DNA from 3 places in the Rhizobium sp. P1_E6 genome. Region 3 is predicted to be linked to each of the others. Evidence: riboswitches for the same ligand, from Rfam matches in the RefSeq annotation. Region 3 holds a riboswitch; each other region holds the start of a gene.

Region 1 (4,766 bases), on a different contig from region 3:
ATAACGGCCTGGACGTCTGCCGCCTCATAATTCGGGCGCTTGCCGCCGCGCAGGATGATGTGGCAGTCCTCGTTGCCGCGCGTCGAGGCGATCGCTGCCTGTCCGTCCTTGGTGACGGCCGGGAAATGGTGCGGCTGGGAAGCCGCCATGATCGCATCGAGCGCGATGCGCGCGCCGCCATCCGTGCCGTTCTTGAAGCCGATCGGGCAGGAGAGACCCGAGGCGAGCTGGCGGTGGATCTGGCTTTCGGTCGTGCGCGCGCCGATGGCGCCGTAGCTGACGAGGTCGGCGATATATTGCGGCGTGATCGTATCGAGGAATTCGCAGCCGGCCGGCAGGCCCATGGCGTTGATGTCGAGCAGCAGGCGGCGCGCGAGGCGCAGGCCCTCCTCGATACGGTAGCTGCCGTCGAGATGCGGATCGTTCATCAGGCCCTTCCAGCCGACAGTGGTGCGGGGCTTTTCGAAATAGACGCGCATGACGATTTCGAGATCGCCGGAGAGGCGTCGTCGCTGCTCGACCAGGCGGGAGGCGTATTCGCGAGCGGCTGCCGGATCATGGATCGAGCAGGGGCCGATGATGACGAGCTGGCGGTCGTCCTTGCCCGTGAGGATGTTGTGGATCGTGTCGCGCGTACCGGTCACGGTCTCGGTGACGGCGGCGTCACGCGGGATTTCCGAGATGATATCGGCAGGTTTGGTCAGCGGGGTGATCTCGACGATGCGAAGATCATCAATAGTGTCAGTCACGGTATGCTCTCCTGTTTGGTCATACCGTGCGGAACAAAAAAGCCGCCAGGTTGACTAGCGGCTGTTCGGGTTTGTCGTTGCGTTAGTTTCGTCTACGCACAGACCCGCATCCGCTGGAAGCAGCGGTACGAATAAAATCGCGATGCATAAACGGACGAAATCGACATGCAGCCTATGTAGCTATGCCGATGGGAGTTGTCACGCGGAATCTGTGAGAGAAAATGACCGATCCGTGAGGTTTTCAGCGGCTTTCCGCCATTGCCTCTCCTTGTGCCTCTTCCGGCTCTGCATGTCGGTTCTTGCGGCGGCGCGTCGTCAGTTCCTCTCCGGCATTGGCGGGCAGGCGCAGGAAGGTGATGCAGGCAAGGGCGGAGATCGCCGCGACGATGAAGAAGGCGATATGGAAATCGGAAACCAGCAGCTTGCCGCCGTGGAAGCTCGATGAGATTTCCAGGATCGTGCCGGCGACGGCAACGCCCATGGCCATGGAGATGCGCTGCGCCACCGCATTGATGGCGGTTGCCTGGCTGCTGTCGGCCTCGTCCACATCGCCGAAGGCCATGGCGTTGACGCCTGAGAAGGCCATGGAACGCAGCAGGCCGCCGACGAGAAGACAGCCCATGATGACATAGAGCGGCGTTTCGACGGTGAAGAGGCCGTTCACACCGAGGAAGATCGCGGCGAGGAAGGTGGTCAGCGCAATGACGTTACGGAAGCCGAAGGCATTGTAGGTGCGGGTGGCGGCGAATTTCGAGCCCATCGAACCGAGCGCGCTGACGAAGGTGATCGAGCCTGATTGCAGCGGGGTCATGCCGAAGCCGAGCTGCAGCATCAGCGGCATGAGGAAGGGTAACGCGCCGAGCCCCATGCGGAAATTCGAGGCGCCGAGGATCGATGCCCGGAACATCGGATAGCGGAACATTTTCGGGTCGAGCAGCGGATGCGGCGTGCGCCTGGCATGGATGAAATAGAGGATGCCGGAAAGGATGCCGACAGCGACGGTAACATAACCGTAGATGACGGGAACCGCCGGCAGGCTGATGACCGAAAGGCCGAAGACGAAACCGGAAAAGCCGATGCCCGACAGGAAGAAACCCGGAAAATCCATCGGCTTCGGGCTGCGCGGTTCGACAGCCGGCAGGAAGCGGGTGACGAGGATGATGCCGATAATGCCGATCGGCACATTGATCCAGAAGATCCAGTGCCAGCTGAGATAGGTCGTCAGGAAGCCGCCGATCGGCGGTCCCATGATCGGGCCGATCAGCGCCGGAATGGTGAGCCAGGCCATGGCATTCACCAGCTGGTGACGTGGCGTACCGCGTACCAGCAGCAATCGCCCGACCGGCGTCATCATCGAGCCGCCGGCACCCTGAATGAGACGGGAGATGACGAAGGCGGCGATGGAATTGGAGAAAGCGCAGGCGACGGAGCCGACCATGAAGACAAAGATCGCCAGGCGGAAAATATTGCGGGCACCGAAGCGATCCGACATCCAGCCGCTGATCGGAATGAAGATCGCCAAGGCCACGAGGTAGCTCGTTACCGCAAGCTTCAATGCGATCGGCGAAGTGCCTATATCGGCAGCAATCGCAGGCAGGCTGGTGGCAATCACGGTCGAATCCATCTGTTCCATGAACAGGGCGACCGCGAGGATCATCGGCGTTAGACGGGACACGGGCAACCGGAATGCAATGAGAATGAAGGGGCGCTTTCGGCGCCAGTCGGATTCGGGTTTCGTTCTAGGCCAGCATTTCCGGACTGTCCACGAAATGAATGTCGCATGCAGCTTGCCGCCATGCCGTTTCCACGCCATAGATCAGCCGTCAGGTGCCCGTTTTCACAGGCGGGAGAATCGGGAATCCGGTGCGAGACCGGAACGTGCCCAACGCTGTAAGGCTGACGCTTGCCGCTTATCACGCCACTGGCCGCAAGGCCGGGAAGGCTGCGGCGAAGCGAATGAAGCCAAGTCAGAAGACCGGCCTGGCAAGATAGACCCAACCCGCGCGGACGGCGGGCGGTTGCGTTGTTGGGGATTTGACGATGCGACCCATTGATGATGCCGCTTGCCCGGCATCCGGTTTTTCTGCGGCCGAACGCGAGGCCGTCTATCATGCGATCATGACGCGGCGCGATGTGCGTAGCCAGTTCCTGCCCGATCCCTTGCCGGATGATCTCGTCACAAGGCTGCTGACGGCGGCGCATCACGCGCCTTCGGTCGGCTTCATGCAGCCGTGGAATTTCATTCTGGTGAAGAGTGCCGAGGTCAGGGCGCGGGTGCGCGATGCTTTCATGAAGGCGAATGAGGAAGCGGCCCGCATGTTCGACAGCGAACGGCAGGAAAAATACCGTTCGCTGAAGCTCGAAGGCATTGTCGAGGCGCCACTCGGCATCTGCGTGACCTGCGATCCTACCCGCAGCGGCAGCGTGGTACTGGGGCGCACGCATAATCCGCGTATGGACAGCTATTCCACCGTCTGCGCCATCCAGAACCTGTGGCTTGCTGCCAGAGCGGAAGGCGTCGGCATCGGCTGGGTCAGCATCTTTCGCGAGGGCGACCTGAAGGAAATCCTCGGCATTCCCGATCATATCGAGGTGGTGGGCTGGCTCTGCGCCGGCTTCGTCGAACGGCTCTACGAGCAGCCGGAACTGGCGGTCAAAGGCTGGCGGCAAAGGATGCCGCTGGAAGAACTGGTCTTCCATGACGGCTGGGGGCAGGTTGAAGGCTAGACCGCGCCGGGTTGAGCCGGCGCGGGTCTGCATCATTGGGCTGGCTGGCTATCGCATTCCCTGGCGCAAACAGGGGCTTTCCAATGGCCGAAGACGAGGAAGCTCGCGGCGGCCATCAGCCAGACGCCGACGGCGCCGTAGAGCATGACTGCGCCGAATCCCTGGACGAGCGCATCATGCACCGTCGCGGCCGGGATATCGGGCAGGGAGGCGATATTGCCGGCGGAAATGCGTTCGGCAGCCAAGCGGAGATCGTCCGCCGCCATCGATGACGGCAGGACGCTCTTCAGATGCGAGAAGACGCCGTTGAAGAGGATGAAGCCCATGACGGCGATGTTGATGGCGAGCGAGATCATACGGGCGCTCATGTCGATACCGGAGGCCATGCCGGCACGATCGCTGGAGACGGCACCCGTCGTCGTATTGCTGACCGGAGTGTTGGTGAAGCCCAATCCGATGCCTGAGAGCAGGGCGCCAGGCATCATGGTCAGCCAGCTTGGCTCGGTGGCGGCGCTGCCAGACTTCATCAACAGGAAGCCGAGGCCGATGGTGAAGAGACCGCCGGGAATGACGAGGCCCGGCCGGTAGCGGAGCGAAAGACGCTCGGCAAACGGCGGCACGACAAGGGTCGGCAGCGTATAGGCCAGCAGCGAGAGACCGGCGGCAAGGCTGCCGTAGCCGAGGCCGGCCTGATACCAGATCGGCAGATAGATCATGAAGGGCCAGAAGCTGATGTTCATGGCAGCCGAGCCGATGATCGCACCCGAGAAAGTGCGGATGCGGAAGACCGAGGCATCGAACATGGGCCGCGGGTTCAGCCACTCGGCAATGACGAAGGCGATAAGGCTTACCGCGCAAAGAGCGATAATGGCGAGTGCCGTGGGGCTGGCAAAGCCCAGGGCCGGCCCCTGCGTGATGAAGAAGGCGAGGCAGAAGACCGATAGTGAAAGGGTGGCGATGCCGGCAATATCAAGCCGTCCCGCACCCGGGTCGCGCGATTCCTCAATGCCTGTCACAGCGAGGGCTATGGTGATGACGGCAAGGACCGCATGAATGAGAAACACCCATTGCCAGCCGGCGGCTGCCACGATGGCAACGCCGATGATCGGGCCGAAGCCGAGGCCGATCCCGAAGATGATGCCCCACCAGCCGAAGGCCATGCTGCGGGCGCGGCCCTCCCGGAATTGATGGGAGAGAACGGCGACCTGGCAGATCAGCATGATGCCGCCGCTCATACCCTGCAGAAAGCGGGCAGCAATCAGCAGCGAGGCATCCTGCGCAAGGCCGGCG
Region 2 (4,766 bases), on a different contig from region 3:
TCAATCCGCAATCGGGATTGATCCAGAGCTGTCCATCCGTCAGACGCTCGCGCGCCAGCGTCAGAAGCTCGGCCATTTCCTCGACATCGGGAACGCGCGGCGAATGGATGTCATAAACGCCGGGACCGATCTCGTTCGGATATTTATAGCTGCGGAAGGCTTCCAGCAGTTCCATCTTCGAGCGTGAGGTCTCGATGGAAATCACGTCGGCATCCATGGCCGCAATGGCGTCGATAATCTGATTGAACTCCGAGTAGCACATATGCGTGTGGATCTGGGTTTCGTCGGAAACACCGGATGAGCACAGGCGGAAGCTTTCCACCGCCCAGTCGAGATAGGTCTTCCAGTCCACTTTGCGCAACGGCAGACCTTCGCGAAGGGCCGCCTCGTCGATCTGGATCATCGCCGCACCCGCCTGTTCGAGATCAAACACCTCGTCGCGGATCGCCAGCGCGATCTGCCGGCTGACATCGGCGCGGGAGAGATCGTCGCGAACGAAGGACCAGTTGAGGATCGTCACCGGCCCCGTCAGCATGCCCTTCACCGGCTTCTCCGTCAGCGACTGCGCATAGCGCCACCATTCGACCGTCATCGGTACGGGACGGGAAACGTCGCCGAAGATGATCGGTGGACGGACATAACGGGAACCATAGCTCTGCACCCAGGCATGCTGCGTGAAGGCGAAGCCGGAAAGCTGCTCGCCGAAATACTGCACCATGTCGTTGCGCTCGAATTCGCCATGGACGAGCACATCGAGGCCGATTTCCTCCTGCCAGCGGATCGCCGCTTCGGTCTCCTTCTTCAGGAAGGCATCATAATCCGCCTCGCTGATCGCCCCCTTTGTGAAAGCAGAGCGAGATTTGCGCACATCAGCCGTCTGCGGAAAGGAGCCAATCGTCGTCGTCGGGAAAAGCGGCAGCCGAAGCTTTCGATCCTGCAGGCCGGTGCGCTCCGCAAAGTCACTGCTGCGTGTCTTCATCGCCTCGTCGATTGCGGCAACCCGCTGCCTGACCTTCATGTCATGCACGCGCACTGATGCAGCACGCAAGCCAACGGCTCGCGACGCGGCCGCGATCACCTCTGAAGCCGTGCCGGGGTCGCCTAACGCTACAAGTTCGTCCAGCTTCTGGGTCGCGAAAGCGAGCCATGACCTCAGCTCGTCGTCCAGTCCGGTTTCCAACTCCAGATCGATCGGCACATGTAGCAGGGAGCATGACGGCGCGATCTGCAGCCGGTCAGCACCGAAATGCTGGATCAGCGGCTCGATCCTTTTCAGGATCGCAGCCAGATCCGCCTTCCAGATATTGCGCCCGTCGATGACGCCAAGCGACAGCGTCAGGTCGCCGGGCGCATCGAGAAGGGCTTCGATCTGCCGCGGAGCACGAACGAGATCGACATGCAGGCCCGCGACCGGAAGCGCAAGCACCGTCGGCAGGTTGTCACCTATGTCGCCGAAATAAGTGGCAAGCATGATCTTCAGGTTCGGCACCAGCTCATGCAGCGCGCGATAGGCATGTTTCAGCGCCGCCTGCTCTTCTCCCGTTAGATCCAGCACCAGGCACGGTTCGTCGATCTGCACCCAGTCGGCACCGGCAGCACTCAGCTCCGCCAGCACCCTCGCATAGACCGGCAACAGGCGCTCCAGCAGGCTGATCGGCGCAAAACCGTCATCGGTTCCCTTGGCGAGTTTCAGGAAGGTGACCGGACCGAGGATGACCGGCCGGGTGTGTATGCCAAGGGTCTTGGCTTCGATGAAGGCATCGAGCGGCTTGTTTGCCGTCAGCGCAAAGGACTGATCGGGACCGAGTTCCGGCACCATGTAGTGATAGTTCGTGTCGAACCACTTCGTCATTTCCAGCGCCGGCACGCCATGTCCGTGATGGTGCTGATGGCCGCAATCGGCATGCGCCGCATCGCCGGTCGAGCCGCGCGCCATGGCGAAATAGGTATCGAGCGCAACAGGGCCGCCCTTCCAGCCATAGGTCGAAGGAATGGCGCCGACCATGACGGCCGTGTCGAGCACATGGTCGTAAAGCGAGAAATCGTTCGAGGGAATGACGTCGATCCCCTTCTCTTTCTGCAAGGCCCAGTTTTCGGCCCGCAACCGCTTCGCAACATCGAGAAGCGCGKCGCCATCGGATTTTCCGGCCCAATAGTTTTCCAGTGCGAATTTGAGTTCGCGATGCTTTCCGATCCTGGGAAAGCCGAGATTGGCAGTCTTGATGGTCATTTCCTTACCCCGAAGGTTATGGGCAAGGCTGAGGCGCAACGCATCGACGAGATGCGGACACAGGAGTGCCGTCTCGCGCAAAGCGGCACACCGGGACACCCCGCCCGTGGACGTTATCTATCGCGGCAGGTCTCCTGGCTTGCGGGTCATCGACACCATCCAGTCTTCCCAGGCGTCTTCCCAGTGACGTCGAAGGACGGTGTCTATCCGCTTACAGTTGCGGGGGCAGCTTCGGTCTTGGCGATCGCCGCACCGAATTCCCTCTTAGCTTGGGATTGTCTGATCCCAAGAACCAACGATGCGGCAAGCATGCACCCACCGCATCGCAACGTCAAGATCACATAAAGAAATCTTTATATCTTTATACGAAGAAGGCGAAGCGCATTCATCGTCACCAGCACGGTCGCGCCGGTATCGGCGAGGATCGCCGGCCACAGGCCGGTAATACCGACGATGGTGGTGACAAGGAACACCGCTTTCAGCCCCAGCGCGATGGTGATGTTCTGGAAGATATTACGCATCGTCCGCTTCGAAAGGTCAATCATGCGCGCAACGTCGCCGACACGTCCGTGCAGCACGGCCGCATCCGCGGTTTCCAGCGCCACATCGGTGCCGCCGCCCATGGCGATGCCGACATCGGCAGCGGCAAGCGCCGGCGCATCGTTGATGCCGTCACCGACCTTGGCGACGAACAGCCCTTCCTTCTTCAATTCGCCGACGATCCGCTGCTTGTCCTGCGGCAGCAACTCGCCGCGCCAGTCGATGCCGAGATCACCAGCAACGGCAGCGGCCGTGCGCTTGTTGTCGCCGGTCAGCATAATGGCACGCACGCCTGCCGCCTTCAGCGTCGCAAGGCCGCTCTTTGCGTCCTCACGCGGCTCGTCGCGCATGGCGATGAGGCCGGCAGCGACTCCATCGATCAGCAGCACCGAAACACTTTTGCCCGCGCCGTTCAGGACGGCGACCTGCTCATCCTGCTCCGCACTCAGAGCACCACGCTCTCGCGCAGCCGGTGGCGACAGGAGATCGAGCGTCTCGCCGCCCACCTTACCCGTCACACCCTTGCCCGGCAGCGCCTCAAGTTCGAAAGCCGGCGGCATCGGCACACCATCGGCCTTCGCCCGGTTGAGGATCGCCAGCGCCAGCGGATGGCTGGAGCCCTGCTCCAGTACCGCGGCGCGTGACAGCACCTGCGCCTCGGGACGTCCATAGGCAATGATATCGGTCACCTGCGGCTTACCCGCGGTGAGCGTACCCGTCTTGTCGAAGGCAACGGCCGTCACCTTGCCAAGCGACTCCAGAACCGCTCCGCCCTTCATCAGCAACCCGCGACGCGCACCCGCCGAAAGCGAGGCCGCAATCGCCGCCGGCGTCGAAATGACCAGCGCGCAGGGGCAGCCGATCAGCAGGATCGCAAGACCCTTGTAGATCCACTCGCCCCACGCCGCACCCATCAGAAGCGGCGGCAAGGCCGCGACAAGCGCCGCCACGACAACAACGCCCGGTGTATAATAACGCGAGAAGCGGTCGATGAAGCGTTCTGTCGGCGCCTTGGATTCCTGGGCTTCTTCCACAAGCTTGACGACACGGGCAATCGTATTGTCCTCAGCAGCGGCCGTTACACGAATGCGCAGCGCGGCATCGCCATTGACCGTACCGGCGAAGACAGTCTCGCCCGTTCCCTTGCGCACCGGCGTGCTTTCGCCGGTCACCGGCGCTTCGTCGATAGCGCTTTCACCAGACAGGATCGTACCGTCGGCGGAAATCCGATCGCCCGGCCGTACGAGAATGACGGAGCCCACAGCGAGTGTTTCCGCCGGCACTTCCTTCACCTCGCCACCCGTTTCAAGCAGCGCAATCTTCGGCACCAGTGTTGTCAGCGACTGGATGCTGGCGCGCGCCTTGCCGGCCGCAACGCCTTCCAGCAGCTCACCGACAAGGAACAGGAAGACCACCGTCGCCGCTTCTTCGCCGGCATTGATGATGACTGCGCCGACGGCGGCGATTGTCATCAGCATTTCAATCGAAAAGGGAATGCCGGCAAGCGCCGCCATGATGGCGCGCTTGGCGATCGGAACCAGCCCGACCAGCATGGCAATGATGAAGGCATAGGAAGCAATCGATGGCACCAGATGGCCCACCACATAGGCTGCCACCAGTGCCACGCCGGAAAAGATCGTCAGCCGACCCTTCTTGCTCTGCCACCACGGACCCGTCATCGGTCCATGATCATGGCCATGCAGCCCTTCGACTTCCTCCGCGCCATGCGAATGCCCGTGATCGGAATGGTCATGACCAGCATGATCATGATCGCGATCATGGCCTTCATGGGAATGGTCATGATGCTCATGCTTATGCGCATGGTCATGATCGTGATCATGATGTGCGTGATCATGACTACCCTTCGGTTCCTGAACGGGCGCCTTGCCCTTGAGCGGAGCAACGGAATAACCGAGGCCGGTTACCTTCTTCTCGATCGCCTTCAGGTCGCTGCTTCCGTCATGACGCACGGTCATCGTACCTGCCGTCACCGAGA
Region 3 (4,766 bases):
ATATGCTGACGCCATTGACGATGACGGTATTGCCGGCGGCATAGGTGACCTTGTCGACTGATATGCTCATGCGCTTCTCCGCACGCGATAAAGGATGATGGCGAAGGCCGGGGCGCCGAAGAGCGCGGTGACGACGCCGATCGGCAGGATCTGCTGCGGAATGATGATGCGCGAGACGATGTCGGCGCCGACCATGAAGATCGCCCCGCCAAGCGCTGTCGCCGGCAGCAGGCGGCCATGGGCTGGGCCGACCAGGAAGCGGGCGGCATGGGGAATGACGAGGCCGACGAAGCCGATGGAGCCGACCATGCTGACGACGCTTGCGGTCATCGTAGCCGTGACGGCGAGCAGGGTGAACTGCACCCGGCGCACGGCGATGCCGAGGGAAGCTGCGGCATCCGTGCCGAAGGCGAAGGCATCCAGCGCACGCACATGGGCAAGGCAGATGACGAAGCCTGTCAGTGCGACCGGCAGGGAGAGATAGACATCCGGCCAGCGCACGCCGCTCAGCGACCCCAACAGCCAGAAGAGCACGCCGCGGGCCTGTTCTGCATTGGCCGACGTGGTGACGATATAGGAGGTCAGCGCATTGAAGAGCTGCGAGCCCGCCACGCCGCAGAGAATGATGCGCTCGCTGGTGCCGCCCACACCGGCTGCCAGAATGCCGACCAGCAGGAAGGCAATGACGGCGCCGATGAAGGCGCCGGCGGAGAGGCTGAGCACGCCATAGCCGAAGCCTGATATCATGACGCAGACGGCCCCGGTAGAGGCGCCGGCCGAAATGCCGAGCACATAGGGTTCGGCGAGCGGATTGCGCAGCAGCGCCTGCAACACCGTGCCGCAGAGCGCCAGCGACGCACCGGCACTGGCCGCCACCAGCGCGCGGCTGAGGCGGTAATCCCAGACGATGCCCTGATGAATGCGGCTGAGTTCGAATGCCGTGCCGAACAGGCGGTTGGACACCGCCTTTGCCGTGGTGGCGAGAGGAATGGCGATCTCGCCTATAGACACGGCAAGGCTCACCACCAGCCCGAGCAGGACGAAGGCGGCGATGGTGAGCGCGGCGAGCGCCCACCATTTCCTCTGTCGCAAGGCAGCCTGGCTCACTGCGTCAGACCGAAGGACTTGATGCCCTTTGCGAGCGTTTCGATACCGTCGATCGTGCGGATCGTCGGGTTCATCGACTGCGCGTCCATCATGATGAAGCGCTTGTTTTTCACCGCATCGAGTTCACTGGTGACCGGATCATTCTCCAGGAAATCCACCTTCACCTTGGGATCGTCGGCGGCATAGCGACGGCGGTCCATGGTGGCTATGACGATGACAGCGGGATTGGCCTGCGCAATGGTTTCCCAACCGACGAGGGGCCATTCCTCTTCCGTGCTGACGACGTTTTTCGCGCCGAGCGTCTTCAGGATATAGGCCGGTGCGCTGTTCTTGCCGGCGATGAAGGCATCACCCTTGACCTCCTTACTGGAGAACCAGAAGACGACGGGCAGGTTCTTTGCGGCAGCGCCGGCAACGGATGCGGCGGCATCGGCCTCGCGCTTTTTCAGGTCGGCGATCAGCCTGTCGCCGCGGTCCTTGATGTCGAAGATTTCAGAGAGTTCGGTGATTTCCTGATAGATCAGGTCCATCGTGAACAACTCCTTGCGCACGCCATCACCGCCATCGGCGTTGATCTTGGCGACGCAATCGGCAGGCGCGACATAGGTGTTGATGCCGAGATCTTTGAACTGCTCGCGCTTGCCGACGGACCCCTGCGTACCGACATGCCATTCGAATTCGGCAGCCACCAGATCGGGCTCGACACCGACGACGGATTCGAAGCTCGGGTCATTGTCAGCCAGTCGTTTGATCCTGCTGTTGGCGTCGGCATATTGCGGCAGGACCGGGCCGACCCAGACGGCCGTGCCGGCGATCTTGTCGGCAAGGCCGAGCGAGAAGAGCACTTCGGTCATGCCTTGGCCGATCGAAACGATCTTGGCCGGTGCCTTGTCGAACGTGACCGGCTGGCCGCAATTGGTAAGGGTGAGGGGGTATCGGGTGGCGGCGAAGGCGGGGGCTGCGAGGCCGGCCAGGCAAAAGCCGGCGAGCCCGAGCGCAAGGGAAAAGCCTGGAAGTAACTGGCGCATTGGAAACTCTCGATCGGAAGGAAAAGGGCTAGCGGACGCCGGCGCGCGCAGATGCGTGAGCCAAGCGTGGAGGGAGAGGGCTAGCGGCGGGTGGTCCAATCGGGACGGATCGCATGCGGCAAGCGGCAGGGATTAAGGTCAATCATGTCTGCTCCTTGTCCGGGCATCCCCGCCCGGCTGATTGGATCGTGATTGACGGCAGGTCTCCTGGCTCACGGATGTCAGTCGGTCATCTGCCTTCCCGCGCTTTCGCACAGTGGCATGGCCCTGAGGCCTTGGAGTGACCGGCTCGCTTGTCATGTCCTGATATGAATGGCGCACCATACATTCCGGGATATAACCAGCAATCCGCTTACAGTTGCGGGGGCAGCCACGGTCTTGGTCCCTTTTGGGTCGTCCGCACCGTGTTCCCTATTAATCCCCTCGAAGCTCTCCTCGGGGAACCGTCGTCCTGATCTATGACGCCGCCGTGGGCGACGTCAAGCACCGGATGCAAAGTGTCCCGGGTCCGGAGCCGCTCAGTGGCTGGCGCCCGAGCCGCCGGCGGCGACGAGCGCGAAGGGTTGGCCGTCGACGGGGATCGTGCGCGTTTCCTTCAGCGTTTCGCTACTGACGAGGCGGATCAGGCTGTGGCGAGGATCGGTGATGGCGATATTATCGCCGGCCACGGCCAGCCGCGGCCGCGGATCGCGCCAATGCCCATCCTTGCTGTAGGGCTCCGTGACGGTTTCCGATCTGACGATCTCGCCCTTCACCGTATCGAGCAGGTGCAGCTTGCCGTCCTCGGTGAGGATATAGGCATTCTGGAACCGTGCCGGATCGAGCACGAAATCGACGCGGCGGGTCGGAAGGTCTATGACGCGGTAGGGTGTTTCGGTGCTGTCGGGATCGATCAGCACCACCTTGTCCTCCCCGTAATTGCCGAGGAAGAACTGCATGGAGCGCCCGCCGAGCAGGGTCGAGACCTTGCCTTGCGGCAGCGACGCGCCATAGCCGAGCATCTCCAGTTTGGGGCCTTTCGTGCCGCCGGGGCGGGCGACGAGCACGCCTTCCTCGCAACCGAAGGCGACGAGGCGGGCGGAGGTCGCCTCGCCATGCAGGCCGGTGCAGGGCGCGACATCGCCCACCTGTTGTCCGTCACGGTCGAGCACGCGCAGGCCAAGGCGCGGCGGCAACTCGCCTTCCTTGACCGGCGCCTGCATGTTCGGCACTGAAACCAGCAGGTGATTGCCCATCGGCACCGCGACGCCGTGATGGGCGGCGATGGTGTTGAAAGCCTTCGGCTCCGGCTTTGCCTGCAGCAGACTACTTTCCCTCAGGAGATCGAAGCGGTCGGTGCGGTCGTAGAAGATCGCCACGTCATCGCCATGCGTCACGACATGGCCGGGCTTCTCGCCCTTTATCGTCGCGCCGATCAGCTTCGGCGGCGTCACTTCGAGATCGCGATGCTCCCCATGATCGGAAAGGACAATGCCGGTATCGATGACATGAACGATATTCTCATCGCCCTGGACCGCAAAGACCGTGCGCCCGGTGTCGCTCAGCGACAGGGCGGCATAGCCCTTGAGATCGAAGCGACCGATCTGTCTGCCGCTCGCAAGATCGATGGCGCGGACGACCGGCAGGCTGTGATCAGCCACGAAAAGCCGCCAGCTTTCCTGCTGTTCCTCCTCTGCGCGGGAAGCCGATGGCAGGGCGGCGGAGGTGAGCGCGGTGGCGACTGCGAAGACAGCGAAAAGGCGCCGGGACATGAAATCTCCTTTAATGTAATAACATTACATCTTCGTTGTTATAAAGTTACATTTGCCTTGTCCAGTCCTGGCTGTCGGATTTTTGGGAAATTAGGGCGCTGGCCTCGTTTGATGTTTGGCCGGCTTTCATCGTGACCGGATCGCAACGTCAAGCACGGGCAGTGAGAACTGTTGCCGGTGGAGGGGAACGTCGGCTGCAGCAGGCGGCGCGACGGCCGCCTCGCTGCGGTGATGTTTTGCAATCAGTTCTTCGGCGCCGACAGTTTCTGCATGACCTCGTCGAGATTGAAGCTCGCGGGCTTCTGACGGACGGGGAATTCCGCGAAGCTTTGCAGCCATTTCCCGACGATCGCCTGCGAGGGAACGATGACGAAGGCGCGGTCGAAGAACCATTTTTCGTATTCGATGGATTCGTCGCCGCGTTCGAACGGGTCGGCCCGGAGATTGAAGAGGAGCGGGGCCCTGAGTTCGGTGAATGGCTGGCGCCAGACGCCGATGCCCGTGTGATCCTGCGACTTGAAGACGACCTTCCAGTTCAGCACGCGGACGGCGACCAATTCGCCATCGTCGTTCCAGTAGAGGAAATCGCGGCGCGGCGTCTCGTTTACGCTTCCAGACAGGAAGGGCATGAGATTGTAGCCGTCGAGATGCACCTTGAACGTCTTGGTGCCGGCGGTATAGCCGGTCAGGCATTTCGCCACGATATCCGGTTCGCCTGCCGCCGCGCAGAATGTCGGGATCAGGTCGTAATGCGAGAAGGCCTCGTTGTGGATCGTTCCGGGCTTGATGACACCAGGCCAGCGAATGCATGTGGGCACGCGATAGCCGCCTTCCCAGTTGGTTGCCTTTTCTCCCCGGAAAGGCGTGGTGCCGCCATCCG

What was found. Region 3 has a riboswitch for cobalamin ahead of AC1D35_RS17560 (ABC transporter substrate-binding protein). Riboswitches for the same ligand answer to the same signal wherever they lie in the genome.
Region 1: another riboswitch for cobalamin. It lies ahead of bluB (5,6-dimethylbenzimidazole synthase); the one in region 3 lies ahead of AC1D35_RS17560 (ABC transporter substrate-binding protein).
Region 2: another riboswitch for cobalamin. It lies ahead of metE (5-methyltetrahydropteroyltriglutamate--homocysteine S-methyltransferase); the one in region 3 lies ahead of AC1D35_RS17560 (ABC transporter substrate-binding protein).

Annotation. Positions count from the first base shown of each region.
Region 1 is NZ_JBFUBG010000054.1:27,697-32,462, reverse strand. It holds gene AC1D35_RS22605 (3-deoxy-7-phosphoheptulonate synthase) at 1-749, opposite strand, end outside; gene AC1D35_RS22600 (MFS transporter) at 991-2,406, opposite strand; cobalamin riboswitch at 2,558-2,747, shown strand; gene bluB (5,6-dimethylbenzimidazole synthase) at 2,790-3,476, shown strand; gene AC1D35_RS22590 (MFS transporter) at 3,509-4,766, opposite strand, start outside.
Region 2 is NZ_JBFUBG010000036.1:26,292-31,057, forward strand. It holds gene metE (5-methyltetrahydropteroyltriglutamate--homocysteine S-methyltransferase) at 1-2,230, opposite strand, end outside; cobalamin riboswitch at 2,338-2,543, opposite strand; gene AC1D35_RS18460 (heavy metal translocating P-type ATPase) at 2,584-4,766, opposite strand, start outside.
Region 3 is NZ_JBFUBG010000033.1:10,312-15,077, reverse strand. It holds gene AC1D35_RS17570 (ABC transporter ATP-binding protein) at 1-70, opposite strand, end outside; gene AC1D35_RS17565 (iron ABC transporter permease) at 67-1,107, opposite strand; gene AC1D35_RS17560 (ABC transporter substrate-binding protein) at 1,104-2,135, opposite strand; cobalamin riboswitch at 2,316-2,598, opposite strand; gene AC1D35_RS17555 (metallochaperone AztD) at 2,654-3,886, opposite strand; gene AC1D35_RS17550 (arylsulfatase) at 4,129-4,766, opposite strand, start outside.